Regions from separate parts of the Lysinibacillus sp. S1 genome, predicted to be linked through region 2. Evidence: predicted binding sites of a transcription regulator. Region 2 holds the regulator's gene; each other region holds the start of a gene.
What was found. The regulator LexA, encoded in region 2, represses DNA repair genes until DNA is damaged. The targets are predictions, from matches to a motif close to CGAACATATGTTCG.
Positions count from the first base shown of each region.

Region 1 (14,024 bases), 2.1 Mb from region 2:
GAAAGCAGTAGGTGATGGCTTTGTCAGAGGAATTATATACACAAAAAGAAGCGATGCTTTATAGTCAAAGAATCGCACAGTTATCAAAAGCGCTGTGGAAAGCGGTTGAAAAGGATTGGCAACAATGGATTAAACCTTATGATTTAAATATTAATGAACACCATATTTTATGGATTTCATACCACTTAAAAGGCGCTTCCATTTCTGATGTTGCTAAATTTGGCGTGATGCATGTTTCTACAGCATTTAATTTCTCCAAAAAATTAGAAGAGCGTGGCTTTCTTAAGTTTTCCAAGCGTGATGACGATAAACGTAATACGTATGTTGAACTTACAGAAGCTGGCACAGAGCTCATTATAGAGATGAATAAAAACTACCATAATACGTATCATTCCGTACTGGAAGGATCATTAGCATTAAAAGATTTATATGGCCGTTTCCCTGATTTTTTAGATGTAATGGCTGTTATTCGTAATATCTATGGTGAAGATTTCATCGATATTTTCGAACGCTCTTTCCAACATTTCCGTGATTCCTTTGACACACTAGAAGAACGCACACCTGTAAAAGGATAAGACGAAGCTTCAAACTGCACATAATTTTTCCTGCAATTATTTATAAGTTGAACATAAATGAGTTATACTACTGTTCATTCAGGAATGAGTCATGTGAAAGGAGGTATTTCAGAAATATTTCTGAAGTACCTCCTTTTTCTTGCATTCTAACATAATTCAATTTACATTAAATAGGACACTTCCTATTCGGAGTTGATAAAAAACCATGCATTGCTGGAAAATTTTAAATTTAGAACATCATTACGGTACTACGCGTATTATTATAATGGGTGTCATTACTTTTTTATTGGTCTTTTCTGTTTCGTATGTAACGTTTAATTTATTTAATGAAGAGCATTATACAGATCGACTATTCTGGCTCTTTGTGATAGCTGTGCTAACACTTTATCCCATTCACAAATTTTTGCACTTTGTGGCCCTATTTGATTTACGCCAACATTTAAAATTACGTGTACGTAGTCAGTTTTATATAATTCCTGTTTTACACATGCGAATTCGAGAGCCATTATCTAAAAATCGATACATCTTAGCATTACTTACGCCTTTTATCGTTCTAAATACTAGTATTATAGTTGGAACATGGCTTTTACCAGCCTATACCCATTATGGGACATTGCTGTTAGCCTATCACTGTAGTCTATGCCTGATTGATATCCTTTACGTAAAGTATCTCTTGAATTCACCTAAAAATTCACAAATAGAGGAAACACCTAAAGGCTATGAAATTTTAGTTCCACCGACCGTTCACTAAATTGCTTGTACTTGTTTTTTATTGACGTTCTTTGTTATGCTATTACTATTGAAAGAGGGGAGGAATAGACTTGCTATTAATGATTGTAGTTCTATTCTCGGTATTCTATTTATTTCAAATTAACCGCATGACATATGCTCTATGCATGCGACGTGAAATTCCCGAAGAAAACCAACCAAAAATATTCCGAACTATAAATATACTTATTACTATCCTACTTGTCTCATTCTACATTGAAATTTTATATGCAGTTTAACAGAAAATTCCATTACGCCAAGGCGTAATGGAATCTAAATTTTTTCGGGCTTTTTTGAAAAGCCCCTTTCAAAACATGTGCACCATCCGCGCCCGTCCGCACGCTTGAAGATAAGTCGAGCCCCCCATGCAACAACTTTTACTAATCAAATAAATTGTTTAGAACCTAAGGCATGCGGCGCGAATGTCTAACATTGTTAAGAAAAGCTAAGAGTTAAAGCTCTTAGCTTTTCGCGGTTTTATTAATTAGTATAGGAACGCTGCACCAACGATAATTAATAAAATAAATAACACAACTAATAAAGCAAAGCCTGAGCCGTAGCCACCGCCACCGTATCCTCCGTTGCCCATAACTTCACCCCCTTTCTTTTCTATATCCTATGCGCTTCAAAATTTGAAATATAGGCAATACTCAAGGGGGAACCATTTTGTTTTTAAAACGTTTATGTTATAGTAAAAAATGGACGAAACCATGTTAGGAGAGAATATCCACTATGAAAAAGACAGTTTTATCTTTAACTTTAGCTGCATCTGTATTAGCGCTTGGTGCTTGTAGCGGCGGAGACAGCAAAGCAATCGTTACTTCTAAAGTGGGCGATATTTCAGTAGCTGATTTTAATGAAAAGGCAAAAGCTTTAACAGGCTCATATGTAATGCAGCAAATGGTGACTGAAAAAGTTTTAGCTGACAAATATGAAGTAACAGATAAAGAAATCAAAGAAGCGTATGACACAACTGCATCACAATTTGGTGATGGCTTTACACAAGCGCTTGCTGAAAGTGGTTTAACAGAACAGGGCTTTAAAGATTCTTTACGTGTTCAACTTCTTCAAGAAAAAGCTTTAAAAGATCAAGCCATTAAAGAAGAAGATGTGAAAAAATACTACGAGCAAATGAAAACAGAATTAAATGGTCGTCATATTTTAGTAGCAGATGAAAAAACAGCAAAAGAAGTAATTGAAAAAATTAAGGGTGGCGCTAAGTTTGAGGACGTTGCAAAAGAGTACTCAACAGATACTGGCTCTGCTCAAAAAGGTGGAGAGCTTGGATGGTTCTCTGTAGGTTCAATGGTAGATGAATTTAACGATGCCGCTTATGCTCTTGAATTAAATACATTAAGTGAACCAGTAAAATCTAGCTTTGGTTACCATGTAATTGAAATTACGGACAAGCGTGATGTAAAAGGTGTTGGTTCATTTAAAGACGAAGAAGAAAACATTCGTTCAACTATGTTAAGTAAACTGAACCAAACTGGTGAAGCTCAAACGATTCTTAAAGATATCGTTGCAAAAATGGCTAAAGATGCCGATGTGAAAACATCTGATAAAGATTTAAAAGAACCGCTTAAATTCTTTACAACAACAAGTGAAGAACAAGCAAAAGCAGCTGAAGAAGCAGCTAAAAAAGCTGAAGAAAATGCGCCAAAAGAGGATTCCGAAGATAAAGCAGAAGATACTGACAAGGAATCTAAATAATTAGAGTCTAGTATATAACAAAAGAGAAGCACCCTGATACATCAGATGCTTCTCTTTTTACTCTATTTTACTTTAAATTGGCTAATTTCAGTTTGTAGGTCATTTGACATTGTCTGAAGAACATTTGCAGCACTTGCTATTTCCTCATTAGAAGCACTTTGTTGCTCGATAGATAAAGCAATATGCTGTATGCCCGAAGATGTGCCATTTGCTATGCCAACGACTTCTTTTACAGCCTCATCTGTTTGACTAGCTTTCTCATTGACACGCAAGACAATATCCTTTACCTCCGTTGTACGATGACTTATCTGTTGCAAATATACGACTATATTTTTAAAGGTATCGCCTGTCTGTTCAACAGACTCACGGCCTTCCTCCACAAACTGTGTACCGCTATTAATAGCATAAACAGCACTGGAGGTTTGGTTTAAGATATCATCCACCAATGTTCGAATATTATCTGCAGCCTTTCCAGATTCCTCTGCTAACTTTCTTACTTCATCTGCCACTACTGCAAAGCCTTTTCCAGCCTCTCCTGCACGAGCTGCTTCAATAGATGCATTTAATGCAAGCAAGTTTGTTTGATCTGTAATACTTGTAATCAACGCTACAATCGTACTGATTTCCTTCGATTTTTCGCCTAAAGCATTTACAACTGCAGTTGACTGATGAACAGATTCATTAATGGTATTCATTTTTGCAATCGTTTGCTCAATTAACTGTAATCCTAAATCAGCCTTTTGGTTCGTTTCATTTGCTATTGAGGCAACTTCCTGAATAGCAGAAGATGCATGATCCATATCTTTAGTAATTAAATGTGCTGATTCAGATAATAAATCCATTTGCCTTAATTGTCCTTCTGCACTGGAGGCAATTTCCCCAATGGCACCCGAAATAGTTTCAACTGTTTGACTGCTTTGTTCGGTAATCGTTGTAAATTCCTTTGTAAAGGTTGATACATCTGTCGATGCTTTATTCGTCTTTTCAATGACCGTCCCAATTTGTACTAGCATATGATTAAATTCAGTCGATAATTGACCAATTTCATCTTTTAATCGATCATCAATACGAACAGTTAAATCGCCATCAGCAGCCTGGGTCATAGCATTTAACACACGCTTTACACGCCTTAAGACAATATACCTTGTACATAACGAAATAATTACTGTGCCAATAAATAACGAAATAAATGTATTAATGGCAACCCCAGCACTTCCATTCAAATGCACTACCTTCTCGAATTGACGACTAACAAATTCTGAAATATGGGAGCTAATAAATAAACTTATGCCGATAGCTAGTATCATTTTGAAAATTAAACTTTTCCAAAACTTAATTTTCCGTGAAAAAAGTCCCTCTGTATCCATTACTTTTCCCCATTCCTATAATTTCTCTCTCTATTCTAAAATAAATATTCACATTGGTACAATAGTTAGGCACTACAATTAAATATATGAATACTTAGACTCAGAGAAATTAATATCGAATAGCTAGACAGCAACGTTAGTTTATGGGACGATTGATATTGCTTTTTAAATAGTAGGCTTATAGAATGAACGATTATCAAGTGGGAAGAGTCTCTCTGTAAATTCACCCGGTGTCGTTTTACCTAATGCCCTTGTTAACATATTCATCTTTGCATCAATGTTATCGATATAATGCAAAATTTCTGCTTCCTGAATCATAGGTTTTTTCGGGCTACCCCACTCTTCTTTCCCATGGTGTGACAATACCATATGCTGCAACAGCATGACTTCTTCACCTTCAATTTCAAGCTCACTAGCAATCTTAGCAATTTCATTTACCATAATCGTAATATGACCTAATAAATTGCCCTCCACTGTATACATTGTGGCAACTGGGCCTGATAACTCTACAACCTTGCCTACATCATGTAAAATAATTCCAGCATATAATAAGTCACGATTTAATGTTGGATATAGGTCAGCAATGGCTTTACCTAGTTTGAGCATGGAGACCATATGATCTAATAAACCTGATGCATAGTCATGATGATTTTTAGTCGCTGCTGGAAAAACTAAAATAGCCTCTTGATGTTTTTTAATTGCTGCTCTTGTAATCCGTGAGATATTAGGGTTTTTAATGTCAAAGAAAAATTGCGTTAATTCTTCATATAGTTGTTCTTTTGGTGTTGCAGAGGATGGCACTAAATCGTGAATAGCAATTCCTTCCTCTGGCTTAGCAACACGGATAGATTTAATACGCAATTGATTCTTTCCTCTATAGTCATGAATCTCTCCGCCAACACGTACAATGGCTTCCGCATGGTACATCTTTTCATGATCCTCATTCGTATCCCATAGCTTTGCCTCTATATCCCCACTCTTATCTTGTAATATTAGCGACATAAATGGCTTCCCAACGGTTGTAACCCCTTTTGTCGCTTGTTTTATTAATAAAAATTGATCAACTACTTCTCCAACTTGGAGCGTCGTAATCCCTTTCATGTTGACGCCACTCCCCTTTCATTTGCTAATGCTCCTATATCGACAATCTGGTTTTTTTGCCAATAGTTGAGCATTGTGTCATGACAAGTAAAATATAAAATTTGACGTTCATATCCTACTTCTTTCATTAATTGTACCATTTTGTCTGTGCGGTTTCGATCAAAATGGACAAAAGGATCGTCCATAATCATTGGAAATGGTGCAGCGCTCACTAGGGTTTTTGCTAGAGCCATTCGCAATGCAATATAAGCTTGCTCTTTGGTAGCCTGGGACAACTCCACCATTTGATAACGTATCCCTGCAGCATCCTGCGCTACAAAATAACCATCCTCATGAATCGAAATTTTGTCATAGTTTCCTCCTGTTAGTAAACGGAATATAGCATTTACCTCTTCAAGGACATGAGGTAATTTTTCTTCACGAAGACGGAATAGTGTTTCATGAATAGCTGTCGCCACAGCTTTTTTAGTTGCCCACTGCTCAATTAACTGCTGCAATTCCGTTTTCTCCTGCTCAAACTGTTGAAGTAATTGACCATACTTTTCATCATTTAATAGCTGTTCTTTTTCCATTAGCAAAGCAGCACGTTGTTCCAGACATTTATCAATTTCTAATTGCAATGATTGCTGCTCTTGTTCTAAAGCACATATGTGTTCGCTAACAGAGTCCTCAATCAGATTTTCCTTCTGTTGAAGATCGAGTGAAGATAATTGAGCCTGGACGGTTTGCAATTCTGTCTCAATTTTTCTTCTCTGTTCAAATTGCTCATGCATTTCATAATAAGCCTGTTCATTTTGGATCTTTGCTTCTTTGAATAGCTCGTACATTTCAGCAGTATAACGATCCATTCTTGATTGTCCACCTTCTATTTTTATTTGGACGCTGGCTAGCTGATCTTTTGCATGCTGTGCTTGCTGCTGTTGCTGTTGTGCTTCAAGGTAGGCTGTTCGTAAATGCATATAAATTTCATGTTCATTATAGGCTCCCTCTAAAACCCGTTGAAGCTGCTCATAAATGTTGTTCTTTTCTACCAGCGTTTCTTGCAACAGACTTGAGGTACTGTTTCTTTTAGCTGCTAATTCTTGTACACCACGAATACGCATAAATAATTCGGGCATTAGCGATCTGGCTATCGTTCCTTGTAAGCGATAACGCTTTAAAAAATGTTGGAGCGTTTGAGTGGCCTCTTCACTCTCTACCTCCGTTAGTTGAATTTTATATTCAAGAGAAGTATATTGCTGCTCCTTCTCTTTCTGCTGTTCATTGATGTGCAACCAGCGATCTTCATATCTTTGCTTCTTTGCAAGAACTGCTTGTACTGTCAATTCCTCTTGCTCTAACTCCCGTAGGAGGATGCTATGCTCTTTATTAGTAGGTTCACTTGCTTGCTTAACATATCGAATAAACAAAAAAGTTAGCAATGATAAAACTGCTCCAATTAGAATTACAACTATGTTTTTTTCAAATACACCATAAGCAAACGACATGAAGCAAATCAGTAGGACAAGCCAGATAAAGTCATGAGGCTGCTTCTGCTTACTGCGTTGCGATTTGGCAGAACGTAGTTGCTCAAGCCTCCGCTTTTGTTGAGGCCATTGTGCTAAAATATGTTCTTCCTCACTTGTTAATGACTCACGCATTAGCTGTTGCTTCTGTTTGGCTATTGCATCTAATTCTAGGTGTACTTGCTCTAGTGAACGTAGATGAAATTTTAGCTCTTCCTCCGCCTCCTCTAATTTACTTAATTGAAGCTGAAATTGTTGCTCCTGTTGGAGTGAAACTGTTTCGTTCAAAAGATTTTCTTGTGCTTCTTTCTCTGTTACACCTAGTAAACGAAACTGTGCTTCAATTTCTTGTTCGAGCAAAAATAGATCATCCTGTAAATTTTGCTCTTTCACCATTAGCTGATGCCACGTTGCCTCTTTTTGCATAAGGTAAGCCATTTCATTGACCTTTTGCTCATCCACTGTTGCAAGTATTTTCTCCTGCAATATTTGATGCTGCTCCTTTAATTGCATCAGTTGCTGACTTTCATGTAACAGACGATCCTTTACCTGCTCATACCGTCTGATACCCTCTGATGGAAACTGAACATGTTGAAAATTGGTCATTGTCTGTTGCAATGTCTGTTGCTGCTTGAGGAGAGGGAGTGCTTGCTTTTGAATAGTTAATTGCTGCCATTGTTGCTGTTGCCGTTTTTGCGTACCAAATAGCTGTTCTAAATTTTGCTCAAGTAATTGTAATTGCTGTAATTTATCCTCAAAGGTTTGAATCTTCACCTGTTCCTGTTTAATTGTCCGCTCAAGCTGCTTTAGTTGTTCAATCTTTTGATTAATCAATGGCACTTTACCTGTCTTTTTAAACAGCTCACTAGCCTCTTTATCCATTTTCTTTTCAAGTGCGGATAAATACTGAATACCTGTTGTACCTGAGGCAAGTAGCAAGTGGGTTAGCTCCTCTTCAGACATTTTTTCAATACCTTGTAGTTCATGCAGCGAAAAAGAAAAAATGGCTTCAAAGGATGCCCTAGAATATCCATATAAAAGCTTTACTAACAACTCATCTTGCCCCGTCGTTCCATCCTCTAGGTAGACAGTAACATCACCAGCAGCCTTTCCTTTCACACGTTCAACTGTACATTGACCATAAATAGGGTGTAAAAGTGTCAGCTGACCTCCATATTTCGTTGAAATTTTCGGCTCATATTTGCGCTGTATCTGCTGCCTTGTTGGGAAACCAAAAAGCATTTGTAGTATAAACTGCTGTATCGTCGTTTTTCCTGCTTCATTTAATCCATAAAAAATAGTGACACCATCATTTAACGAAATGGAGATATTTTCATGCTTACCAAAGCCATAAATTTGGATTTTCTGTATTGTCAGCATGTAATCACGCCCTTTGAATTTCTTCTGCTAATAATGTCTGTGCACGATGGGTTAAGTTCTCAATATCCTTTTCACTAAGTGGCTCTATCAGCCTCGCACCACCAGCATATTGGTACAAATCTTTTAGAATATCCTTCCATTCATTACTGTCCCATTGTTCCATTAAGCTCACAACGGATTGAGTTGTTGCTGTATGCTCATAAAATCTCGCTGCCTTTTGCAACACCATTTTTTGTACCCAACACATTGGGTCAATACCTTCCTCAGCCTCTCGAATAGTCTCTAACCATGCATCTACTGTTGCATGTTCAAATAAAGCTTCCGTTTGTTCGTCAATATTTTGCAAATGAAGCTCTACTACCGATGCGCCATACTTCTTCCTATTAGCTGTAATAGCTTCTGCACATCTCTTCAATAATTCATTGGCGTGTACCACATTCGTACAATCCACCTCAATGGTGCTATAAACAACAGCAGAGGTAGAGATAAAATCAAGCTCAGTCGATGTTTTGGATAGCGTCACATCATAAAAGCCTTTCATTCCTTGTTCTTTACGATGTCGACTTTGAATATTGCCTGGATAAACAATTGGAGGGTTTTGATGTAAAAGCTGTCGTTTATGAATATGGCCAAGCGCCCAATAATGATAGTTCTTTTCAAGTAACTGTTGTTTTGTAAAAGGGGCATACACATCATGTGTTGTATTGCCTGCCTCACTGCCATGAAGCATACCAATATGAATGGCATGCTGATCATGTGCAGTTGGATAGCTTTCAATAACAGATTCCTTTAAATGACGTTCAGGATAGCTAAAACCATATATATTCACTTGTTGACCCCGTATTTTTAATTGAACTACACTCGTTTCAGCTGGTAATTCATAGACATTACTTGGTAAAGAAAAGCGTGTCCATGTACCATTTAAATGATCATGATTTCCGTAGCTCACAATGACAGGGATATTGTGTTGAAAAAGCTTCTCCATTGCATCTTGAAATCTTCGTTGTGCTTGCAAGCTACGATTTTCACCATCATAAATATCCCCAACAATTAGTAAAAAATCAGGTTTTTCCTGAATCGCTTTAAGGATAATTTTATCAAACGCTTCAAAAGTGCTTGACCGTATTTTCTTTAAAATGGGTTCGGGTAGACCAAATAAGCCCTTAAATGGACTATCTAAATGTAAATCTGCCATATGGAAAAAACGAATTGCTGACATCCAATCACCTCAAATAGTAGATAATTCTCTCTTTAGTACAAAACCAAAGTAATAATATGTTGTTTATTCAAAACCGAATATTTGTTCTATTTTATCATAACTCATGTTTGATGAAAAATGCTATTACGGAAAAAAACAACATCGCCTTACTTTTTCCACAATTTTCGTAATTTATCAAAAAATTCACTAGTTTTACCGTGAAGTTTATAAATCTTCTATGTATAATAGAAATATATTCAAGTAAAAGGGTGGGGTCTGTATGGAGAATTATCGTTTTACAGCTTTTGAAAAAACAGGGGAAACATTGTTTGATGAAACTTGGACTTTTGAAAATGATGAGGCTGCTAAACTAAATGGACAACAACAAATTGAGGAAAAAGGTGTTGCCGATAAAACTCATCGTCTTGTAAACGCTTCAGGTAAATTAATTTTATTCCATGTTTAGTGGCTAATAAAAGGCACGTAGTCAATGGTTTGCTACGCGCCTTTTATTATTTTTATTTCCCTACAAAGACAGGCGTTCTTTTCTCTACAAATGCATGAATGCCCTCGACATGATCTGTTGTTTTACGCATTGCAGACTGGCCCTCAGCCTCTAATGCTAAGATATTTTCTAGCTGTGGCATATTTTGTGCATGTAGAATTTTTTTCGTTGTAATCATGGAAGAAATCGGGGATGCAAGCATTTTCCCCACCACTTGATCTGCCATTGCAAATACAGTGCCCTCTGGTGCAATATAATCAATTAACCCTGCATCTAATGCTTCTTTTGCTGTTAATACCTTTCCCTCCCATATCATTTGTTTCGCTTTAACAGTACCTACACGCTCCTTCATGAAGAAATGACCGCCCCCATCTGGAATCAGTCCAATTCCAATGAAATTCATAGCAAGTTTACTATTTTCACAGGCTACAATAATATCTGCCCCTAGTGTTAGACTAAATCCTAAACCTGCTGATGCACCATGAACCGCTGCAATCACAATCATTGGTAGCTGATAATATGCCTTCACGATACGTGTCAGATAAACCATTGCCTCATCAATATTCAGTGGTTTGCTTTCATCTAGCATTGCTTTTATATCACCACCCGCAGAAAAGACCTTTCCTTCTCCACGAATAACAAGCACCTGAATATCTTTTTCCTGCTGTAGAGCCTCAAAGCATTCTGCAAGTTCACGCATCATGACATCATCCATTGCATTCATCGCCTGTGGGCGATTCAATGTTAAGGTTGCTCGACGCTCTAATTTTTCTAATGTAATCGTTGAAAATTCCATCTCTATAACCCCCAAATATGAATAGTCATTCACTATGTATAATTCGTGTTTTTTTTGAAAACTCCTTCTCTCTAAGCAAAATTGCTCCTGTTATGCTATATTAAAGGACGAATATCGAGATAAAGGTGGTAATGTATTTTGACACAAAAAGACTATCGTGTATTACTTTATTATAAATATATTACGATTGAAGATCCTGAAGCGTTCGCAGAAGAACATTTAGCATTGTGTAAAGAGATAGGGCTTCTTGGTCGTATTTTAGTAGGTTACGAAGGTATTAATGGAACTGTATCAGGTACCATTGAGCAAACAGATGCTTACATGAATCATATGAAGGCAGATGCTCGTTTTAGCGATATGATGTGGAAAATTGATGAGACTGAAGGGCATACCTTTAGAAAAATGCATGTACGTCCTCGTCGAGAAATTGTTCACCTCGGTTTAGAACAGGATATCAATCCGTTAGAAATCACAGGTGATTATTTAACACCTAAAGAATTTATGGAACAGATGCAAGATGACAACACCGTGGTTATCGATGCCCGTAATGACTATGAATATGATCTCGGTCATTTCCGAGGGGCTGTTCGACCAGATATTGAAAACTTCCGTGACCTACCTGCTTGGATGGAGGCGCATAAAGAAGATTTTGCAGATAAAAAAATCTTAACTTATTGTACAGGTGGTATTCGCTGCGAAAAATTCTCTGGTTGGCTAAAACGCGAGGGCTATGGTAAGAGCGTAGGTCAATTACACGGCGGTATTGCTACATATGCGAAGGATCCTGAGGTAAAAGGTCAATTATGGGATGGTCAAATGTTTGTTTTTGACCGCCGTCGAAGTGTACCGATTAATCAGGTGGAACATGTTATTGTTGGGAAGGATTATTTCACCGGGGAGCCTTCTGAACGATACACAAACTGTGCAAACCCAGCGTGTCATAAGTTAATGCTTTGTGAAGAAAAACATGAGGCATTTTACATGCGAAGCTGTTCAGATGATTGTCGCCGTGCAGAACGCAACTTTTTCGTGGAGGAAAACGGTTGGACAAAGGAACAGGTTGAAGAACAAATTGCTAAGATTGCAGAGGTCCAACAATCAAATTGTTAATCCATTCCATAATTTAATCCAGGTGCGCATTGCTGTTGGATTTCTGCTCAAAACTTCAGCATAGTGATCTACTCCAACATTATCAATCCATTTAAAAAGAGCATCGTCCATCAAAACGATGCTCTTCATTCATTTATGCACTTTATCCTTGCCCTAAATAACGCCCTACCTGGCGTCCACTAAATAAACAACCACCAACAAATGTCCCTTCTAAAGCGCGGTAGCCATGGACGCCACCGCCACCGAAACCACTTACTTCACCAGCAGCAAATAACCCAGGAATTGGCTGACCGTCCATGCCCAAAACAGCGCCATTTAAATTTGTTTGTAAGCCACCTAAAGTTTTCCTTGTTAGAATGTTTAAGCGAACAGCAATTAAAGGCCAATTTTTGGTATCTAAAATTTTATGTGGCTTGGCAACACGCACCCATTTATCCCCAATATAATTTCTTGCTCCATGAATAGCGTTTACTTGCAAATCCTTTGTAAACTTATTGTCCATTTCCCGATCTCTTGCCAAGATTTGCTCTTTAATCTTCATGAAATCAAGTAGCTCATTTCCAGCAAGTTTATTCATTCCATCTACAAGTTCCTTTAGATCATGTGCAATCACAAAATCCTCTCCGTGATTTTTAAAAGCTTGGATAGGAGCAGGTGGGCCTGGTAAAATGCGTTTTAGAACATCGCCAATGCTTTTGTTTGTTAAATCTGGGTTTTGCTCCGAGCCAGATAAAGCAAATTCTTTCTCAATAATTTTCTCCGTTAAAATAAACCAGGAATAGTCATAACCTGTTTTTTGAATCGCCTCTAACGTACTGAGTGTATCAAACCCTGGAAAGTTGGGTGCATGAAAACGATTCCCCTCTGCGTCAAACCACAGGGAGGAGGGACCAGGCAATATCCGAATTCCATGGTTGGGCCATATTGGATCCCAATTTCTTAAACCCTCTGTGTAATGCCACATGCGATCACGGTTTACAATGCGTCCCCCAGCATGTTCCGTGATCTCTAGCATTCTTCCGTCAACGTAAGCTGGTACACCACATACCATATTTTTTGGAGGGGTTCCTAATCGAGCAGGCCAATTTTTTCTCACTAAATCAAAATTTGCCCCAATACCACCACTTGCCACAATCACAGCTTTAGCTTCGTAGGAAAATTCACCGATTCCTAATCTCGAACTTTTTTCACCTCGATTAATAAAGGTTTCAGCTAGCACCGTTCCGCTAATTCCTATAATCTTCCCTTCTTGCTGCACAAATTCATCCACACGATGTCTTGGCTTGAAGTCAATGAATCCTTCTTTCATAGCCTGTTTTACTTTATCTACAAATGGCTTTACAATGCCAGGGCCTGTTCCCCAGACAATATGAAATCTAGGTACTGAATTGCCATGCCCTCCTGCCAATGAGCCTCCCCGCTCTGCCCATCCAACAACAGGGAAAAACTTTATACCTTTTGACTTTAACCAGTCGTATTTTTCACCTGCAGCAAAATCAACATATGCTCTTGCCCATTTATACGCCCAGGAATCCTCATCTTCTAAACGATCAAAGCCTGCAGTTCCTTGCCAATCCTGCCATGCAAGCTCCTTACTATCTTTAATTCCAAGCCTTCTTTGCTCTGGAGAATTTACTAAAAATATTCCTCCAAAAGACCAATATGCCTGTCCTCCGATTGAATTTTCAGGCTCTTGATCTACTAAAAGAACTTTTTTCTTTGCATCGATTAATTCACAAGCTGCGACTAATCCTGCAAGACCAGCACCGACTATTGCAACATCGTACTTCATTCTTACACCCCCAAATCAATCATCCTTAACTAACATTCTTCTCTCACAGTCTGTTTACCTTCTACTTTTTATATTTTTGTCTAAAATGTGACAAACAAAAACGTTCGCTTTCTTAGAACAAATCCATGGATAATTAGCATAAACCCTCTATTTTATTCCATTTAATTCCCATATAATTTTTCATGCTAAAACTACACAGAAACCTGATACTATC
Region 1 covers NZ_CP173154.1:3,541,073-3,555,096, reverse strand. The annotation lists gene ACHZEU_RS17725 (HTH-type transcriptional regulator Hpr) at 15-575, shown strand; gene ACHZEU_RS17720 (DUF3267 domain-containing protein) at 781-1,326, shown strand; gene ACHZEU_RS17715 (YjcZ family sporulation protein) at 1,828-1,932, opposite strand; gene ACHZEU_RS17710 (peptidylprolyl isomerase) at 2,076-3,056, shown strand; gene ACHZEU_RS17705 (methyl-accepting chemotaxis protein) at 3,119-4,423, opposite strand; gene yhaM (3'-5' exoribonuclease YhaM) at 4,589-5,524, opposite strand; gene ACHZEU_RS17695 (AAA family ATPase) at 5,521-8,409, opposite strand; gene ACHZEU_RS17690 (DNA repair exonuclease) at 8,414-9,628, opposite strand; gene ACHZEU_RS17685 (YhzD family protein) at 9,888-10,073, shown strand; gene ACHZEU_RS17680 (enoyl-CoA hydratase) at 10,126-10,908, opposite strand; gene ACHZEU_RS17675 (rhodanese-related sulfurtransferase) at 11,047-12,018, shown strand; gene ACHZEU_RS17670 (hypothetical protein) at 12,007-12,147, opposite strand; gene ACHZEU_RS17665 (FAD-binding dehydrogenase) at 12,161-13,810, opposite strand.
Region 1: the regulator LexA is predicted to act here: its motif matches at 9,703-9,716, upstream of ACHZEU_RS17690 (DNA repair exonuclease).

Region 2 (4,443 bases):
ATATATTAGCCTTAAGACAAAAGCTACCTGCAACAAGAGCCGTTGAAAAGATTATTCTTGATTTAGCTGAGATTGAAGAGGTGACAGGAACTCGTATACTGTCTTTAACTGTTCAAGGTGAGGACGGCACTGTGACACCTTCAGATGTATCGAATGATCTTAATATGTTGGAGCAGGCTGAAGCAGAGGTCAATGGTGATCAGGAGAACAAGGAGACTACTACACCGATTGCATCTCTTTCGAAGGACTCTTTACCAACTAATTTAAAGCTTGTTACTTTTATATTAGAGGTGGGTGCGCTTGATTTTAATTCTCTTGAAAGCTTTTTACAGGAGGTTGAACAATTAGAGCGTGTCATGAAAACCGATAAGATTGAATTTAAATTGCCTGGAGAGCAGGCACAGCTTGAGAAAGATGCAGATCTTACGTTAAAGGCAACAGTGCAAGTGACAACGTTCTATTACGAAGAACAACAATAACTTTATTGATAGGCGCACCATACTGCATTTGTATGGGCGCCTATTGGTTTAGGAGGACATAAAATTGGAAATGGCTTATACGATCTTTATTTTTTTATTTGGACTTGTCTTTGGCTCTTTTTATAATGTAGTTGGCTTACGTGTACCACAGAAGGAGTCGATTGTACATCCTCCTTCACATTGTCCAAAATGTCAGAGACGACTGACGGCGCTTGATTTAGTACCAGTTTTGTCTTATGTATTGTTAGGAGGAAAATGTCGTGGTTGTGGCAATAAAATTTCTTGGGTTTACCCAGTCATAGAATTAATGACAGGTGTATTATTTSCCTTTGCTTATGGGCAGTTAGGCTGGGGCATAGAATTGATAGTAGCACTCTTTTTTATCTCCTTATTAGTTATTATCGTTGTATCAGATTTAGCCTATATGCTAATTCCAGATAAGGTGTTAGTATTCTTTTTACCTGTGCTAGCTATTGGACGAGTGCTGTCACCATTAACACCGTGGTGGGACTCTCTTGTGGGTGCTGTGGTTGGTTTTGGCATATTATATATCATTGCTGTGCTATCAAACGGTGGCATGGGTGGAGGCGATATTAAATTATTCTTTTTAATTGGTCTCGTTCTGGGTACGATTGATACACTGTTAACGCTATTTTTAGCTGCAGTTATTGGTATGATTGTCGGGATTACCATGTTATCGAAAAACAAACAGGGGAGAAAAACACCCATTCCGTTTGGGCCATCTATTGCATTGGCCGCAGTTATTGTTTATTTCTATGGCGATGTATTAATTAATTGGTATCTAGGCTTTTGGTAATTGTGCAATTTTCAAGAATTTGGAGGGAAGCAAGTGAAACCGATTATTGGTATTACAGCCTTTGTTGAGGATGATTTATCCTCTCGATTAAATGCTGCTTACAGTAAAAGCATCATTGAAGCAGGTGGAATTCCACTGATTATTCCAATTGGAGTAGAAGAAGAGGCGGCCCAGATTTTAGCCCTTACAGACGGTTTATTATTATCTGGTGGTCATGATGTGCACCCATTTCTATTCGGGGCTGAGCCTTCATTAAAGCTTGGAAAAATTCATCCAGCGCGAGATACGATTGAGTTAGCATTGATTGAAGCCGCATTCCAACGTAAGATGCCTATTTTCGGGATCTGTCGAGGAATTCAAATACTAAATGTTGCATTAGGTGGTACCTTATATCAGGATATTGATAGTGATCACTTTAGTACCAAGTTACTCCAACATATGCAGCAATCAGGTCGAGCTGTAGCTACCCATTCTGTACAGGTTATTGCTGACAATCTATTAGCGACTATCGTTGAACAAGAGAAAATAGCAGTGAATTCATTTCATCATCAAGCGGTGAATGTTTTAGCAGAAAAATTAAAAGTAGCGGCAAAATCTAACGACGGTATTATCGAAGCGGTAGTTCATGAGGAGATGCCATTTTGCTTAGCTGTTCAGTGGCATCCTGAGGAACTAGCCATAGCAGGAGATGAGAGTGCTCAAAAGCTATTTTCAGCCTTTATTGAAGCGAGCTTAAAATTTAAGAAGGAAGCTTAGAAGAGGCATTGTACAAAGAATCCAATCGTATGTGGATTCTTTTTTTGCGTAAAAAAGAGGATACATGCTCTTAGAAGGAACATAATCCTCAAAATCTGCTTTAATCGTTAATGTACACGTCTGTAAAGACCTACAACTTGTCCTAAAATAGAAACTTGATCGACTATAATTGGTTCCATAGAAGAATTTTCAGGCTGTAAACGGAAATGGTTTTTCTCTTTAAAGAAACGTTTTACAGTTGCTTCATCCTCAGCTGTCATAGCTACAACAATATCCCCATTATTAGCTGTTGCCTTTTGTTTTACAATGACTAAATCTCCATCTAAAATCCCAGCTTCAATCATTGATTCCCCCATGATTTCTAGCATGAACAATTGATCTTCACTTGTGCCATACGTATCGGGTAATGGGAAGTATTCTTCAATATTTTCAATTGCTGTAATTGGAGAACCAGCTGTAACCTTCCCGACAAGTGGGACATGGATCACCTGTTGTTTTTGAATGGATTCTTCAGGCTCTAAAATTTCAATTGCGCGTGGCTTTGTTGGATCTCGACGAATAAAGCCTTTTTGTTCTAATCGAGCTAAATGTCCATGAACAGTTGAACTGGAAGCAAGTCCAACTGCTTCACCAATTTCACGTACTGATGGTGGATATCCTTTAGCTCGTACCTCTTCCTTAATGAAAGCTAAAATGTCCTCTTGTCTTTTCGAAACTTTTTTCATGAGTGCTCACCTCTTTTTTCTAAAATCATTCTTCTTATTTGATAGTATAACAGAATGCGAACATGTATGCAAACATAGGTTCGAAAAGTGTTTGACAAAAACGTTTGTTCGCTTTATTATGGGAACATACATTCCGAACAAACATTCTTAAAAAGGGGTAATGATTATGACATGGTTTAAGAAAAACACACATATCTCAATTTTAATAGGAGCTTGTTTATTATTTGCAGCATACCTTTACATTACTGATCCAGGAAAAGTTAGTTACGCAGAAATTCAAATCGAACATGGGGATAGCTTGTGGTCGTTAGCCGAGCAATATCGTGGTAAGATGAGTACTGATGATTGGATAAAGCTTGTAAAAACTGAAAATGAACTAGCAGATATTAAAATTGTAGCGGGAAAATCTCTAGTTATTCCTGTAGTGAGTGATCAAGCCAGTCCCATCAATACTATCGAAATTGCYAGAAATGAACAATGATAAATAATCAACTATCGGCTGTTGTCTATTGTCGCGTAAGTACTGAAAAAGAAACACAAAGCTCCTCATTAGAGCGCCAGCAGGAAGAGTTGCTGCGCTATGCTAAAGAGCAAGGCTATGCGGTGAAGGGCGTGTTTAAAGATCAACATAGTGGCTATGATGTAGAACGTGAAGGCTTGCTAGAAATGCTTGATTTTATAAAAGATAAGAACATTAATGCTCTTTTTGTCCAAGATGAAACTCGTTTAGGACGAGGCAATGCAAGGATGGCTGTATTACATTTATTACAAAAGTCAGCAACTGATGTTTTTTCTATGCGTGATGCAGGCCCAGTCCAATTAAATGAAATGGATACGATGCTGCTTGAAATTTTAGCGATTGTAGAGGAATATCAACGTAGAATCCATAATGCTAAAATTCGACGAGGTATGCGACGTGCTGTAGAAAACGGTTATCGTCCAGAAAATAATTTATCGAATCGAGGTAATCCGCAGGGGCAGGAGCAAAAKGATCTACCTGTAGACGAAATTGTGAAGCTACGCAAACGTGGATTTACCTTTGAAGAAATTTCTATAACGCTTAGAGGGTTAGGCTTTGAGGTAAGTAAGGCGACAGTACATCGTCGTTTCCAAGAGCACCAAGAAAGATTAGCAGGAAAATAATATTCCTGCTAATTTTTTTTGTAAAAAACTACTGAAGGGAAGAAAAGCTTTCGATGATAACATGATTTGGCAGTTGGAAAGGGTGCTCTTTATTTATTCGGTCATAAAACATGATGCCATTTAAATGATCGATTTCATGCTGTACAACGATGGCCCCGTAGCCCTGTAACTGTATAAGGAGTTCATGTCCATCGATGTCGTAAGCTTTGACTTTAATTCTCTCATATCTCGGTACAAAACCAGGGACAGGTCGATTTACAGATAGACAGCCTTCTCCTTCCGGTAGATAAATCATATTAAGGGAATGACTCATTATTTTAGGGTTAATCAGCATCATTTCTTCGTCATCAAAGAGTACAGCAAACATTCGTTTATCTACGCCAATTTGATTAGCAGAGAGTCCACTTCCAGGGCGAAGCTTATATTTTTTTGCTAGCGTTTGATTTTGGCTATTTTTCAGATATTGCAGCATGGCTAGGAGGGTATTTCGGTCTTCATTGGTCACTGGTCTCGACACTTCTTG
Region 2 covers NZ_CP173154.1:1,451,926-1,456,368, reverse strand. The annotation lists partial or broken gene ACHZEU_RS07685 (hypothetical protein) at 1-479, shown strand, start outside; gene ACHZEU_RS07680 (prepilin peptidase) at 544-1,296, shown strand; gene ACHZEU_RS07675 (gamma-glutamyl-gamma-aminobutyrate hydrolase family protein) at 1,330-2,052, shown strand; gene lexA (transcriptional repressor LexA) at 2,160-2,777, opposite strand; gene ACHZEU_RS07665 (LysM peptidoglycan-binding domain-containing protein) at 2,944-3,258, shown strand; gene ACHZEU_RS07660 (recombinase family protein) at 3,255-3,920, shown strand; gene def (peptide deformylase) at 3,949-4,443, opposite strand, start outside.

Region 3 (14,024 bases), 560 kb from region 2:
TATGGTGCAGAAGTTCCTTTCATTAGACCCGCCCATTTAGCTGAGGATGATACACCAGGTGTAGCGCCCATTTTGCATGCGTTAGAACAATGTCCAGATTACGATTATGTAGTAGTGCTCCAACCAACTTCACCATTAAGAACAGCTGAAGATATTGATGGGACTATCGAAAAAATGTTTAAAAATGATGGGGATTTTTGTGTTTCTGTTGCAGAGGCGGCACAATCGCCATATTGGATGTACACATTAAATAAAGATGATGTTATGCAACCATTAATAGATTCGCCATTAGTAGTAAGAAGGCAAGAATTACCGAAAGCATATATTTTAAATGGCGCTGTATATGTGGCGAAAGTGGAAGAATTAAAGAAAACGGAAAGCTTTATTACTTCAGAAACAGTTGCATATGAAATGCCAGAAGAGCGATCTTTTGATATTGATGTGGAGAAAGATTTTTTTGTTTGTGAGAATATCATGCAACCGCTCGTTGAATAAAATATAATTCCAGTGGCGCTTCCTGAAAATTGTGGGGAATTTAGCCGTTTCGCAAAAAAACATGAAACTTATAGAAATTACTTCCGATAATAGAAGCAAGTAAAAAAATATTTATGTGAGGTGAATTCAATGCGTATTACATCGCAAGGGCAGCCTACAGAAGGAGGCAACGTAACTCCAACCAAAGCATCAGAGAAAATAACATCTACCGATTATACTCATATAAGTTCAACACCAATTGGAGAAACAGCGTTAGTTACTGTAGAAGAAAAAGAAATTTCAAAAGAAAAACTACAACAAGCAGTTGATACGATGAATAATGTGTTGGAGGCAAACAGCAATACGGCAAAATTTGTTTATCATGAAGGGTTAGATCGCTTTTATGTAACGGTTGTAAATAAGGAAACGGATCAGGTTGTAAAAGAGATTCCACCTAAAAAGTTATTAGATGCCTTTTATGAAATGCAAAAGATGCTTGGGTTGATAGTAGACGAAAAAATCTAAACGTATTCAATATTAAGGAGGAAAATGATTATGGTAAATCGAATTGGCGGTCTGGTCTCGGGAATGGATATTGATGGACTTGTACAAAAAATGATGAGAACACAACGAGCACCATTAGACAGACTATTTCAAAATAAGCAAATAGGGGAATGGCAACGTGATGCTTACCGAGCTGTTAATACAAAAATCAGAGCATTTGATACGTATATGGCTGACAATTTAGTGTTAAAGGAACTTAATAGCAAGACGGCTTCTAGTTCTAACTCTAATTTAGTCGATGCTAAAGCAACTGGAAGTGCGTCAGGTACAATAAGTATTGAAGAAGTAAAACAATTAGCAACTGCAGGTCGTCTAGTAGGAGCAAAAACAGTAAAAACTGAAACAGCAACTGGCTCAACAAAATTAAGCGATTTGGGTGTAACTAGTTCAACGATTGATATTAAAGCGATTCAAAATAATGGGACACTTGCAAAAGAAGCTACAAAAATTAGCATTATAGAAGGTATGACAGTGGATCAGTTTATTAATAAAGTTAATACTAGTAATGCTGGTGTGACAGCCATTTTTGAAAATGGCCGATTCTCCTTTACCGCTAAAAATACAGGTGATGTAACAAATGGGGAGGAAATCGAGCTTGTCGGTGCAGATGCTCTAGGATTTTCAGCAGCTGATTTTGCTAATCCAGATATAAGTAAAAAAGCTAGTGCAACAGCGGGACAAAATGCTGTTTTCACAGTTAATGGTATCGAAACGGAACGTACATCCAACACCTTCTCCATTTCTGGTTATAACATTACATTAAAGGAGAAATTTGACCAAGGTCCTGCTGTTACAATCACTGCGACAAGCAATGTAGATGAGATGGTAGATAAGGTGAAAGATTTTGTGAAAACCTATAACGGGTTTGTCAAAGACTTAATGGATCAAACAAATGAAACAAGATACCGAGATTATCCACCACTAACGGATGAACAAAGGAAAGAGCTGTCTGAGAGTGAAGTAAAACTTTGGGATGAAAAAGCGAAAAGTGGTTTACTAAGTAGAGATAGTATTTTGCGCGATGGTTTATCTAATATGCGTTCTTTACTCTACCAGTCTAATCCCGCAGTCGAGGATACAAACTATAACACCCTTTATAAAATTGGTATTACTACAACTCAAAATTATAACGATGGTGGTATGATTGAGATTAATGAGGAGAAATTGCGTCAAGCCTTAACAGAAAATCCAGATGCTGTTGAGCAACTCCTTACAAGTACTGGAAATAAAAATGGTACTGTGACAAAAGTGAACCCAGATACTGGTGTAGAGGAGACCATTACAACAGATACACGTGGTTTTGTTAAAAAACTACGTGATTCATTGGAAGGTTTTAAACTTGCTATTGAGGATAAAGCTGGACGAGCAAATATGGCCGATGAAAAATTTAGTATTGGTCGAGATTTGAAAGCAACAACTGAGCGAATGGATAATTTAAAAAGAAGATTAGAAACGATTGAGCAAATGTATTGGAAACAATTCACAGCTATGGAGCAAGCAATGAACAAAGCCAGTGAACAATCAAGTATTTTTATGCAAAGGTAAATAAGAGTCGTCATTAAGTGAAATAGAGGTGTACTATGCAACTAGTAGAACAACTATTACAAGTATCGACGAACTTATATAAAGTTTTAGACGATACACTAATTAGTGAAGAACGTGATGAATATATTGCACATATACATGAGCTTCTGGATCAACGTAAAATTATTATAGATATGTTAGTACAAGAAGGTGGTTTTCGCTTTGACAAGCAAAATCGTATTCATTGTAAATTACTAGAATTAGATAATGGAATTAAAGAAAGATTGGAGATTGTAATAAATTCCATTAAGAAGGATTTAACAAATCTACAAAAAGCTAAAAAAAATGAATCTCAATATTATAATCCTTTTGCTAGTGTGCGAGTAATGGATGGGATGTATTATGATAAAAAAAATTAGTAAATTTAAAGATGTGATGTGACTTACTATTGAATAATCACAAATAACATTTAGATAACCAAAATCATATAATCACTGATTCTTTAGATAAGGAAATTGATGTATATAGATAGGTATAAGTGCAAATTGTACAAATCAATGTTTACGAATTTATATATTACGACTTTTCTCAAAAAAGTAGAAATTTGATGGGAGAGCTTTGTGATATATATTATATATGGTAATATTCGAAAAAATAAATGTGAATATATTCTAAAAAAGGGGTTGACCTTTTATGTCAGCTAATTTATCGGCGCAAAATGCCTATAAACAAAATACTGTTTCTACTGCTTCTCCAGGAGAACTAACACTGATGCTCTATAATGGTTGCTTGAAGTTTTTACATCTGGCTAAGATAGCTACTCGAGAAAAAAAGATTCAAGCTAAAAATACCAATATTCAAAAAGCGCAAGCTATTATTCAAGAGTTAATAGTGACATTAAACATGGATTATGCTATTTCTAAAAATATGTTAGCATTATATGAATATATGAACCAACGTTTAATGGAAGCCAATATGCTAGATGATGTAGCCATTATTGAGGAAGTGGAAGGATTTGTGACGGAATTTCGCGATACGTGGAAGGAAGTAATTCGCATTAATCGACAACAGCAATTTGGTCAGGGAAACAGCGGACAAATTTAGACACAATTAGAGACCATCGAAAGAGATGGTCTCTTTTTTGTTAAACCGTTATTATCATGAAATAGTCATAAATTAGGCTATTCAACGGTAAAATATGTTACTTATTCCCTGTGGCTGTTAGTTGGGCATCATGGCATAATCAAAGCAATAAACATGTTTAAAAGAGTACTGGGGTGGGAATATGATCTTTAAGCGTCAAGAAGGTTTCCGATTTAAATTTAAGGAGCCTATTCAAATAACTTTTGCTATTTATGAGAATGGGAAGGTCAATCATGGACAAACGGCTATGGCTGACTTGTTGGATATAAGCCCACGTGGATTAAAGATGTTTACGGAAGTGGATTTAGGTATAAACCCTCCTCCATTAGATATCCATTTTGTGCTTGATACACAAGAAGTTCGCGCTTATGGAGAAGTGATTTGGAGTCGTCCATTTGGGAGCGGCAAGCAATACGGCATCTATTTCAATAATCAAGGACCCGTGGAAGATTTGATTGTTGAAGAACTAAAGCTTCGACGAAAAAAGGAAGCAGCAGAAGCGAAAAAACAAAATAATAATTTATAAAAATTTTTGTAAAAAAAAGAATGATTTTAGAGGAATTTCACACACTTGTGTAGAAATAGATAGTATAGCAGTTATAAAGGAGGAGTTTACATGTTAAACTTTAACATTCGTGGTGAAAATATTGAGGTAACTCCAGCTATTCGAGAGTATGTTGAGAACAAAATCGATAAAGTTGAACGCTATTTTAACGAAGATGTTAATGCCAACGCTAATGTCAATTTAAAGGTTTACAATGACAAACAAACTAAAGTGGAAGTTACTATTCCAATGAAGAATCTAACTCTTCGTGCTGAAGAGCGTCATAATGATATGTATGCTGCTGTTGATCTAATTGTTGATAAATTAGAGCGTCAGATCCGCAAGCATAAAACAAAAGTAAACCGTAAATTCCGCGAGCGTGAAGGTGCAGGCCTTTATTTTGCTACTACTCAAGCAGCCGCTGATGCTGTGTCAGAGGAAGAAGAATACTCAATTGTTCGTACAAAGCAATTTGATTTAAAACCTATGGATCAAGAAGAGGCAGTTCTACAAATGAATATGCTTGGACATGATTTCTATGTCTTTACAGATGCTGAATCGAACGGCACAAATATTGTATATAAACGTAAAGATGGAAAATATGGCTTAATTGAAACTACTTAAAACTTCATGATGACAAAGGCTCTCGCGATGGCGAGGGCCTTTTTTTGGTATGACAATCATATGTAGCCGGGGTGACAGTTTGCATGAAACTGTTACACAATGGTAAAATGAAAGTTGAATCTATATAGGAAGTGAAAAACATTCATGGCAAACCTATTAAATAAATTATTTGATTTCAATAAACGTGAGCTAAAAAAATTAGAAAAAATCGCTGACCAAGTTGAGAGATTCGCTTCTCAAATGGAACAGCTTTCAGATGATCAACTACAAGCGAAAACAGATGAATTTAAAAAGCGCTATGCTGAGGGTGAGCATTTAGAGTCGATTCGTGCCGAAGCGTTTGCTGTTTGTCGAGAAGCGGCAAAACGTGTATTAGAGATGTACCCATTCCGCGTTCAAATCATGGGGGCAGCCGCTCTTGATGAGGGGAATATTGCGGAGATGAAAACCGGGGAAGGTAAAACTTTAACAGCGACAATGGCTGTTTATTTAAATGCCATCACTGGTAAAGGTGTACATGTTGTAACAGTCAACGAATACCTAGCGAGTCGTGATGCTGCTGAAATGGGACAACTTTATAATTTCTTAGGCTTATCTGTTGGGCTTAATTTAAATAGCCTTTCAAAAGATGAAAAACGTACTGCTTATGAGGCAGATATTACGTATAGTACAAACAATGAGCTAGGATTTGACTACTTACGTGATAACATGGTGCTTTACAAAGAGGAACGTGTACAACGTCCATTGCACTATGCTGTCATTGATGAGGTGGACTCGATCTTAATTGATGAAGCTCGTACGCCATTAATTATTTCGGGTCAAGCTGGGAAATCAGCACAGCTTTATAAACAGTCTAATGCGTTTGTGCGTATGTTAAATGCAGAGACAGACTATACGTATGAAGAGTCAACAAAAGGTGTTACGTTAACAGATGCAGGTGTGGAAAAGGCAGAAAAAGCATTTGGCATCGATAATCTATTTGATTTGACACATGTTCGTTTAAATCATGCGATCAATCAATCATTAAAGGCGCATGTTAGTATGCATAATGATGTCGATTATGTTGTGCAGGATGGCGAAATTGTGATCGTTGATGGCTTTACTGGTCGTTTGATGAAGGGTCGTCGTTATTCTGATGGCTTACACCAAGCGATTGAGGCTAAAGAAGGCGTTGAGATTCAAAATGAATCGATGACAATGGCGACAATTACCTTCCAAAACTACTTCCGTATGTATCAAAAGCTTGCAGGGATGACAGGTACAGCGAAAACAGAGGAAGAGGAATTCCGTAATATTTACAATATGAATGTTGTCGCTATTCCGACGAATAAACCGATTGCTCGTGATGATCGTGCTGACTTGATTTTTGCAACGATGGAAGGGAAATATAAAGCAGTTGCTGCTGATATCGCAGAGCGTCATAGAGCTGGTCAACCTGTTCTTGTTGGTACAGTTGCTATTGAAACGTCTGAGATTATTTCTAAACTATTGGATAAACATAAAATTCCTCATAATGTATTAAATGCGAAAAATCATGAACGTGAAGCTGAAATCATTGCGAACGCTGGTACAAAGGGTGCAGTGACAATTGCAACTAACATGGCTGGACGTGGTACAGATATTAAACCTGGCGAAGGAGTACTCGAAATTGGCGGTTTAGCGGTAATCGGTACAGAGCGACATGAATCACGTCGTATTGATAATCAGCTTCGTGGACGTTCTGGTCGTCAAGGGAATCCAGGGGTTACACAATTCTACCTATCCTTAGAGGATGATTTAATGCGTCGTTTTGGCTCTGATAATATGAAGTCGATGATGATGCGCTTAGGTATGGATGATTCCCAGCCATTGCAATCTAAAGTAGTGTCGAGAGCTGTAGAATCAGCGCAGAAACGTGTCGAGGGTAATAACTTTGATGCGCGTAAACGCTTATTACAATATGACGATGTACTACGTCAGCAACGTGAGATTATTTATAAAGAGCGTTATGATGTACTAGAAACAGAAAATATGCGTGTGCTTGTTGAGTCTATGATTCAAGAAACAATTGATAATGTTGTTAGCCTGTATACTCAAGGTGAACAGAAGGATTGGAACCTAAAGGCTATTGAAGACTTTGTAGCGGCTAATCTTTTAGAGGAAGGTCAACTTAAAGTATCTGATTTCCAAGGCAAGTCTGCTGAAGATATTAATCAGCTAATCTCTGATGCTGTTCATGTTCGTTATGATGAAAAAGAGGCAGAACTGACACCAGAGCGTATGCGTGAGTTTGAAAAGGTTATTTTATTACGATCAATCGATACAAAATGGATTGATCATATTGATGCAATGGATCAACTACGTCAAGGTATCCATCTGCGTGCTTATGGTCAAAACGATCCTCTTCGTGAATATCAACAAGAAGGCTTTGCGATGTTTGAGGATATGGTAGCCTCTATTCGCGAGGATGTTGCGAAATATGCGATGAAAGCAGAAATCCGCAATAATCTGGAGCGTGAAGAGGTGGCAAAGGGGCAGGCTGTTAATCCGAAAGAAGAAGGTGGCGCTGCGCCGAAAAAGCAACCAGTACGTAAAGCTGAAAACATTGGCCGTAATGATTTATGTCCATGTGGTAGTGGCAAGAAATTTAAAAACTGTCATGGCACAGCTCAATAATATCTAGGTGAAAAAATCATTTTAACTACGTGTTGAAATGATTTTTTCTTTATAAAATTACTTAAAAATGAAGAAATTTTAGTATAAAAAGTCAGAATTTATAGACAATTGAAAAATATGGGTATACAATAGCTGTAATAATAGGTATATAGTACAAGTTATTTATCCTATTATTATCCTGAATTTTTGATGGTGATACTAAGTCTTAAGGAGGATCGGGATTTTCAAGCAATCTTACTCATTGAAAATAGCGGGAATGTACGCATATTTGTATATTCCTTTTTATTTTGACTGGAAGCAACATAAAATGTATAAAGGGGGACTATAGATGCATAAAAAAGATATTATGAATAGTGAAACAATGATGTATATGCCTGTGTATGATTCCTTTGGAAATTTATGTACGCAGGTGTATGAGAAAAATAATGAGTATATATCTACGTTACCACCAACGAAATTATTGGACTTTAATCTGCGTTATTTTGGTTCTAGTTTAAGAGGAGCGTTCGATGGTTCGAAAATGATCCTAGGCAAGCTTAATAAAAATCCTATCGTCGTGCACGAACGTTGTAATATTTTATGGTTTCCTAGTAGGTCTCCTTTACACCCTGACTGTATCTGGTTCGCTGTTCATCATATAGATGACTATGTCGCTGTGGATAAAAAGAGGACAAAGGTTACTTTTATGAATGGCAAGGAATTTATTGTGGATGTCAGTGTCAATGCGTTAGAGTCTCGGATTCAAAGAGCATTTTTATTAAAATATAGACTAGAGAAACGAACAAAATATTTACTTGTTCAGTATGACCGTGTGAAAGTATTTCAACGTCTTGCCAAGAATATGTTTGAGGACGAGACGCAGGATAGTTGACTTAATTCCACAAAACATCTGCTAGATAGTATGTTTTCGTTTCTAAAAACGTTATAATAAAAAGATACGGAGCTTTATGATTAAAGTGTTAGCTCCATGACTAACGTTCGGAGGATTTAACGATGATTGAATTAGCAGATGTACGCAATGTGTTAGACACTACAGCCAAAAAATTGGCGGACTTTAGGGGGTCTCTTTGACTTAGAGAACAAAGAGGCACGTATTCAGGAGCTAGATGAAATGATGCTAGAGCCAGGCTTTTGGGATGATCAGCAAGGTGCTCAGGTGATTATCAATGAAGGAAATGGCTTAAAAGCTATTGTCAATGAATATAAAGATTTAGTGGAAACACATGAAAATTTAGATATGACACTGGAACTTTTGCGTGAAGAACCAGACGAAGAATTACAAGAAGAACTAGGCAAAGAACTAGCAGAATTCCAACAAAAGATGGCTGATTTTGAGCTTCAATTACTGCTAAGTGGCCCATACGATCAAAACAATGCCATTTTAGAGCTGCATCCTGGTGCTGGTGGTACGGAGTCACAGGACTGGGGTTCAATGCTATTACGTATGTATACACGATGGGCTGAGAAGCGTGGATTTAAAGTGGAAACAGTGGACTATCTACCAGGAGATGAAGCTGGGATTAAATCTGTAACATTGTCGATTAAAGGTCATAATGCTTTCGGTTATTTACAAGCGGAAAAGGGTGTGCATCGTCTAGTACGTATTTCTCCATTTGATTCGTCTGGCCGCCGTCATACGTCCTTCGTTTCCTGTGATGTTATGCCAGAGTTTGACGACAATATAGAAATCGATATTCGTACAGAGGATTTAAAAATTGATACGTATCGTGCAACAGGTGCAGGTGGTCAGCATATTAATACGACAGATTCTGCAGTCCGTATTACGCATATTCCTACTGGTACTATCGTACAATGTCAAGCTGAGCGCTCCCAGATTAAAAACCGTGAAAAAGCGATGACGATGTTAAAAGGGAAGCTATATCAATTAGAACTTGATAAACAGCAGGCACAATTAGATGAAATACGCGGTGAGCAAAAAGAAATAGGCTGGGGCTCCCAAATTCGTTCGTATGTCTTCCACCCATACTCGATGGTGAAAGATCATCGTACAAATGAAGAAACAGGTAATGTGGGTGCTGTGATGGATGGCGACTTAGATCCATTTATTAATGCCTATTTACGTTCAAAAATAAATTAATACCCAGATTCCCCAAGAGTGAGATGCTCTTGGGGAATTTTTGTTAAAAGGGTGGATGATAGGGTGCATCTTGGCTCAGCTGTTTTCGTTCATTCATGTAATATTTATACAGCATAGAAGCGTTAAGAAATTGTTTACTAATGGAAGCATAACGAATAGGTAGTTCGATTTGTTTATCATTTTTTAACGTTACAATACACCCCAATTCACTAGGAGTAATATTAATAATTGCATGAAGCCCTATCCATATATTGTGAATGGAGCTGGGTGAATAAGTTGGCAGAAAAATACAGGGATAACCATAATCAAAGGCCACGACGATTGGTAGCTTATGTTGATTGCCGAAAAAACGTTTAGCCGATTGTTTTGCGGCTTCATAAGTTGATCCTAATGAGAGACAGGATTTTCGAAGGACATGCATCGGTTTGCGTGTAACAATCAGCTCATTATGCTTATCAATCACATGCGTGAAGACTTTGGAGTCATGCTGAATAGGTTGCAGCAAATAAGTATTGAATGAAATTAAGTAGCCGTTTACAAAGTTAGTTGTCATATAGGGAGTGCCTCCTCTTTTCTAGTGATAACGGTAGTGTAAAACAGAATATGACTTTCTTAAATTAAATGAAATAGTTGAAAATCGTTCAGAAAAGCACGAAATGCCTAGAGAATTTGCTCTAAATATAAAATGATTAATAGCTAATCCAAGATATTTTCGAATCGTAAGCATTGCTTTTTAAATTCAATTTTCATATAATTTAGAAAAGGATCGAGGTGGGATCGTTGGATAAATATTATTCGTATACAGATTTTCTGAAAGCCGTTGGTCAGTCGAAAAAAGTTGATGAGGCAGAGAAATTATTAAACGAGATTTATTTAGATTTATTTTTAAATCGTATCCAGCGTATGCATCGGCAAGAGCAGCTCATGGTTCTGATAGATAGAGCACTCGATGAAAAAGATGAAAACGCATTTTATCAATACGCATCCGAACTAACTTCCTTACACCAAACAGAAGATGAATCATATTGACGAACCCGCTCTCCATATCTATTGGAGAGTGGGATTTTTTTGCCTTTGAAAATAGTTGCAGAGGATGTGAAGATTGTATGTTTTGGTTAGAAGAAGTGATCTTGCTTATAGAATGGGGAAAGTCATTTAAAAAGTTTGAGACGCTGTTTATAAAAAAAGTGAGAGACGCTCTAAAAGTACAGACCCCGGCTCCTGAGAGAGTGTGAGCTGCACATAAAGCAAAACAGGAAATCCCATCCATCGATGAAGCTTGAAAACCTAATAAAACGGCTATTATAAGAGTAACAAGTTAAATTGACTGTATTGTTATGTAATAAAAATTTTAGAGATGAAAAAAAAAATTACAAACATTCGTTCGTTAAATGTTCGAAATTTTAATATTGCTATGCTAAAATATATGTACAAATTGGAAGAAAGGACGGGGACATGAGTGCAAACATTTGATTTACAAGCGCCATATCAGCCTAACGGGGATCAGCCACAGGCCATTGCGGAATTAGTGGAGGGTGTGAAAGCAGGCAAACGTCATCAAACATTGCTTGGTGCTACTGGAACAGGTAAGACGTTTACCATTTCGAATGTCATCCAGCAAGTCAAAAAACCAACACTAATTATGGCACACAATAAAACACTAGCTGGCCAGTTGTATAGTGAATTTAAAGAGTTCTTCCCAAATAACGCCGTTGAATATTTTGTCAGCTACTATGATTACTACCAACCAGAAGCTTATGTACCGCAGACAGATACCTATATAGAAAAAGACTCTAGCATTAACGATGAAATTGATAAGCTGCGTCACTCTGCTACTTCTGCATTGTTTGAGCGTGAGGATGTCATTATTATTGCATCTGTGTCCTGTATCTATGGTTTAGGTTCTCCCGAAGAATATCGAGAAATGGTTGTTTCCATTCGTACGGGTATGGAAATTGAACGTAATCAGCTACTGCGCAAGCTTGTAGACGTTCAGTATGAGCGAAATGATGTTAGTTTTACTCGCGGAACATTTCGGGTACGTGGAGATGTAGTGGAAATCTTCCCAGCCTCTCGTGATGAGCATTGTATTCGTGTGGAATTTTTTGGGGATGAAATCGATCGCATTCGTGAGGTAGATGCACTAACGGGAGAGATTTTATCGGATCGAGAGCATGTTGCTATTTTCCCTGCATCTCACTTCGTTACACGAGAAGAGAAAATGCGTAAAGCGATTGAAAACATTGAAAAAGAATTAGAGGAACGACTTGCATTATTACGTGCAGAAGATAAATTACTAGAGGCACAGCGTTTAGAACAGCGTACACGCTATGATTTAGAGATGATGCGTGAAATGGGCTTTTGCTCTGGGATTGAAAACTATTCACGTCATTTAACATTGCGTGAAGCAGGTGCTACTCCATATACTTTGTTAGATTATTTCCCCGAAGACTTTTTACTTGTGGTTGATGAAAGTCACGTAACACTTCCACAGGTTCGAGGAATGTACAATGGTGACCAAGCACGTAAAGGAGTGCTCGTAGAACATGGCTTCCGATTGCCATCTGCTCTAGATAACCGTCCATTACGTTTTGAAGAGTATGAAAACCGCGTACATCAAGCGATTTATGTATCAGCCACACCAGGTCCTTATGAACTGGAGCATACACCAGAAATGGTAGAGCAAATTATCCGTCCAACTGGATTATTAGATCCATTAATTGATGTACGTCCTATTGAAGGTCAAATTGATAATTTAATTGATGAAATACAAGATCGAATTGCGCGTGATGAGCGAGTTTTAGTGACAACGCTAACGAAGAAAATGTCTGAGGATTTAACGGCTTACCTGAAGGAAATGGGCTTAAAAGTAGAATACTTACATTCAGAAATTAAGACACTAGAACGTATTGAAATTATCCGTGAGCTACGCAAAGGAACGTATGATGTGCTAATAGGTATTAATCTATTGCGTGAAGGTCTTGATATCCCTGAGGTGTCCCTTGTGGCAATTTTAGATGCTGATAAAGAAGGATTTTTACGTTCAGAGCGTTCATTGATTCAAACCATTGGTCGTGCTGCTCGTAACGCGAATGGTCATGTCATTATGTATGCGGATCATATAACAGACTCGATGAAAAAGGCGATTGATGAAACGCAACGTCGTCGTGCGTTACAAATGGCTTATAACGAGGAGCATGGCATAACACCTCAAACGATCATTAAGAAAATCCCAGATGTGATTCGTGCAACACAAGTAGCAGAAGAAGAGGAATCGTATGTAACAAAGGCAACAAAAGGCAAAAAGCTGACAAAGGCGGAAAGAGAACAGCTCTTGGCTTCTCTAGAAGTAGAAATGAAGGAAGCAGCAAAAGCGCTTGACTTTGAACGTGCGGCTGAGTTACGAGATACAATATTTGAATTGAAGGTAGAAGGGTGAATGACTTGTGAAAAATACTGAAATCGTCGTGCAAGGTGCACGTGCTCATAATTTAAAAAATATTAATGTCACAATTCCACGTGACCAATTAGTCGTTTTAACAGGATTATCGGGCTCTGGAAAGTCTTCTCTAGCATTTGACACAATTTATGCGGAGGGCCAGCGTCGTTACGTTGAGTCCCTCTCCGCCTATGCCCGTCAATTTCTTGGACAAATGGATAAGCCAGATGTCGATGCCATAGAAGGTTTATCGCCTGCTATTTCCATTGACCAAAAAACGACAAGTCGTAACCCACGATCTACTGTCGGTACGGTAACGGAAATCTATGATTACCTACGTTTACTTTATGCACGTATTGGTAAACCGATTTGTCCAAATCATGGCATAGAAATCACTTCCCAAACGATTGAGCAAATGGTGGATCGTTTATTAACCTATCCTGAGAGAACTAAGATGCAGCTCCTTGCACCAATGGTTTCTGGACGTAAGGGTACCCATGTTAAACTGCTAGAAGATTTAAAAAAGCAGGGGTTTGTTCGTGTACGAATTGATGGGGAATTGCGTGATTTAGATGATGCTATCGAACTTGATAAAAATAAAAAGCATTCCATTGAAGTAGTAGTGGACCGTGTTGTTATGAAGGAAGGGATTGCTGCTCGTCTGAGTGATTCTTTAGAAACGGCTTTACGCCTGGCAGATGGACGTGTGCTTGTCGATGTGATGGAACATGAAGAGTTATTATTTAGTGAGCATCATGCCTGCCCATTATGTGGTTTTTCTATTGGTGAGTTAGAGCCTCGTATGTTTTCATTTAATAGTCCGTTTGGTGCTTGTCCAAGCTGTGATGGCTTAGGTTCAACACAAGAGGTAGATTTAGATTTAGTGGTGCCTGATTGGGATCGTTCCTTGTTAGAGCATGCCATCGCACCATGGGAACCAACAAGTTCGCAGTACTACC
Region 3 covers NZ_CP173154.1:2,005,388-2,019,411, reverse strand. The annotation lists gene ACHZEU_RS10310 (acylneuraminate cytidylyltransferase family protein) at 1-495, shown strand, start outside; gene ACHZEU_RS10305 (flagellar protein FlaG) at 625-999, shown strand; gene fliD (flagellar filament capping protein FliD) at 1,030-2,583, shown strand; gene ACHZEU_RS10295 (flagellar protein FliT) at 2,619-2,981, shown strand; gene fliS (flagellar export chaperone FliS) at 3,256-3,666, shown strand; gene ACHZEU_RS10285 (PilZ domain-containing protein) at 3,848-4,231, shown strand; gene hpf (ribosome hibernation-promoting factor, HPF/YfiA family) at 4,322-4,873, shown strand; gene secA (preprotein translocase subunit SecA) at 5,018-7,528, shown strand; gene ACHZEU_RS10270 (competence protein ComK) at 7,857-8,399, shown strand; one part of gene prfB (peptide chain release factor 2) at 8,522-8,596, shown strand; one part of gene prfB (peptide chain release factor 2) at 8,598-9,626, shown strand; gene ACHZEU_RS10260 (competence protein ComK) at 9,670-10,179, opposite strand; gene ACHZEU_RS10255 (IDEAL domain-containing protein) at 10,407-10,655, shown strand; gene uvrB (excinuclease ABC subunit UvrB) at 11,086-13,065, shown strand; gene uvrA (excinuclease ABC subunit UvrA) at 13,073-14,024, shown strand, end outside.
Region 3: the regulator LexA is predicted to act here: its motif matches at 11,000-11,013, upstream of uvrB (excinuclease ABC subunit UvrB).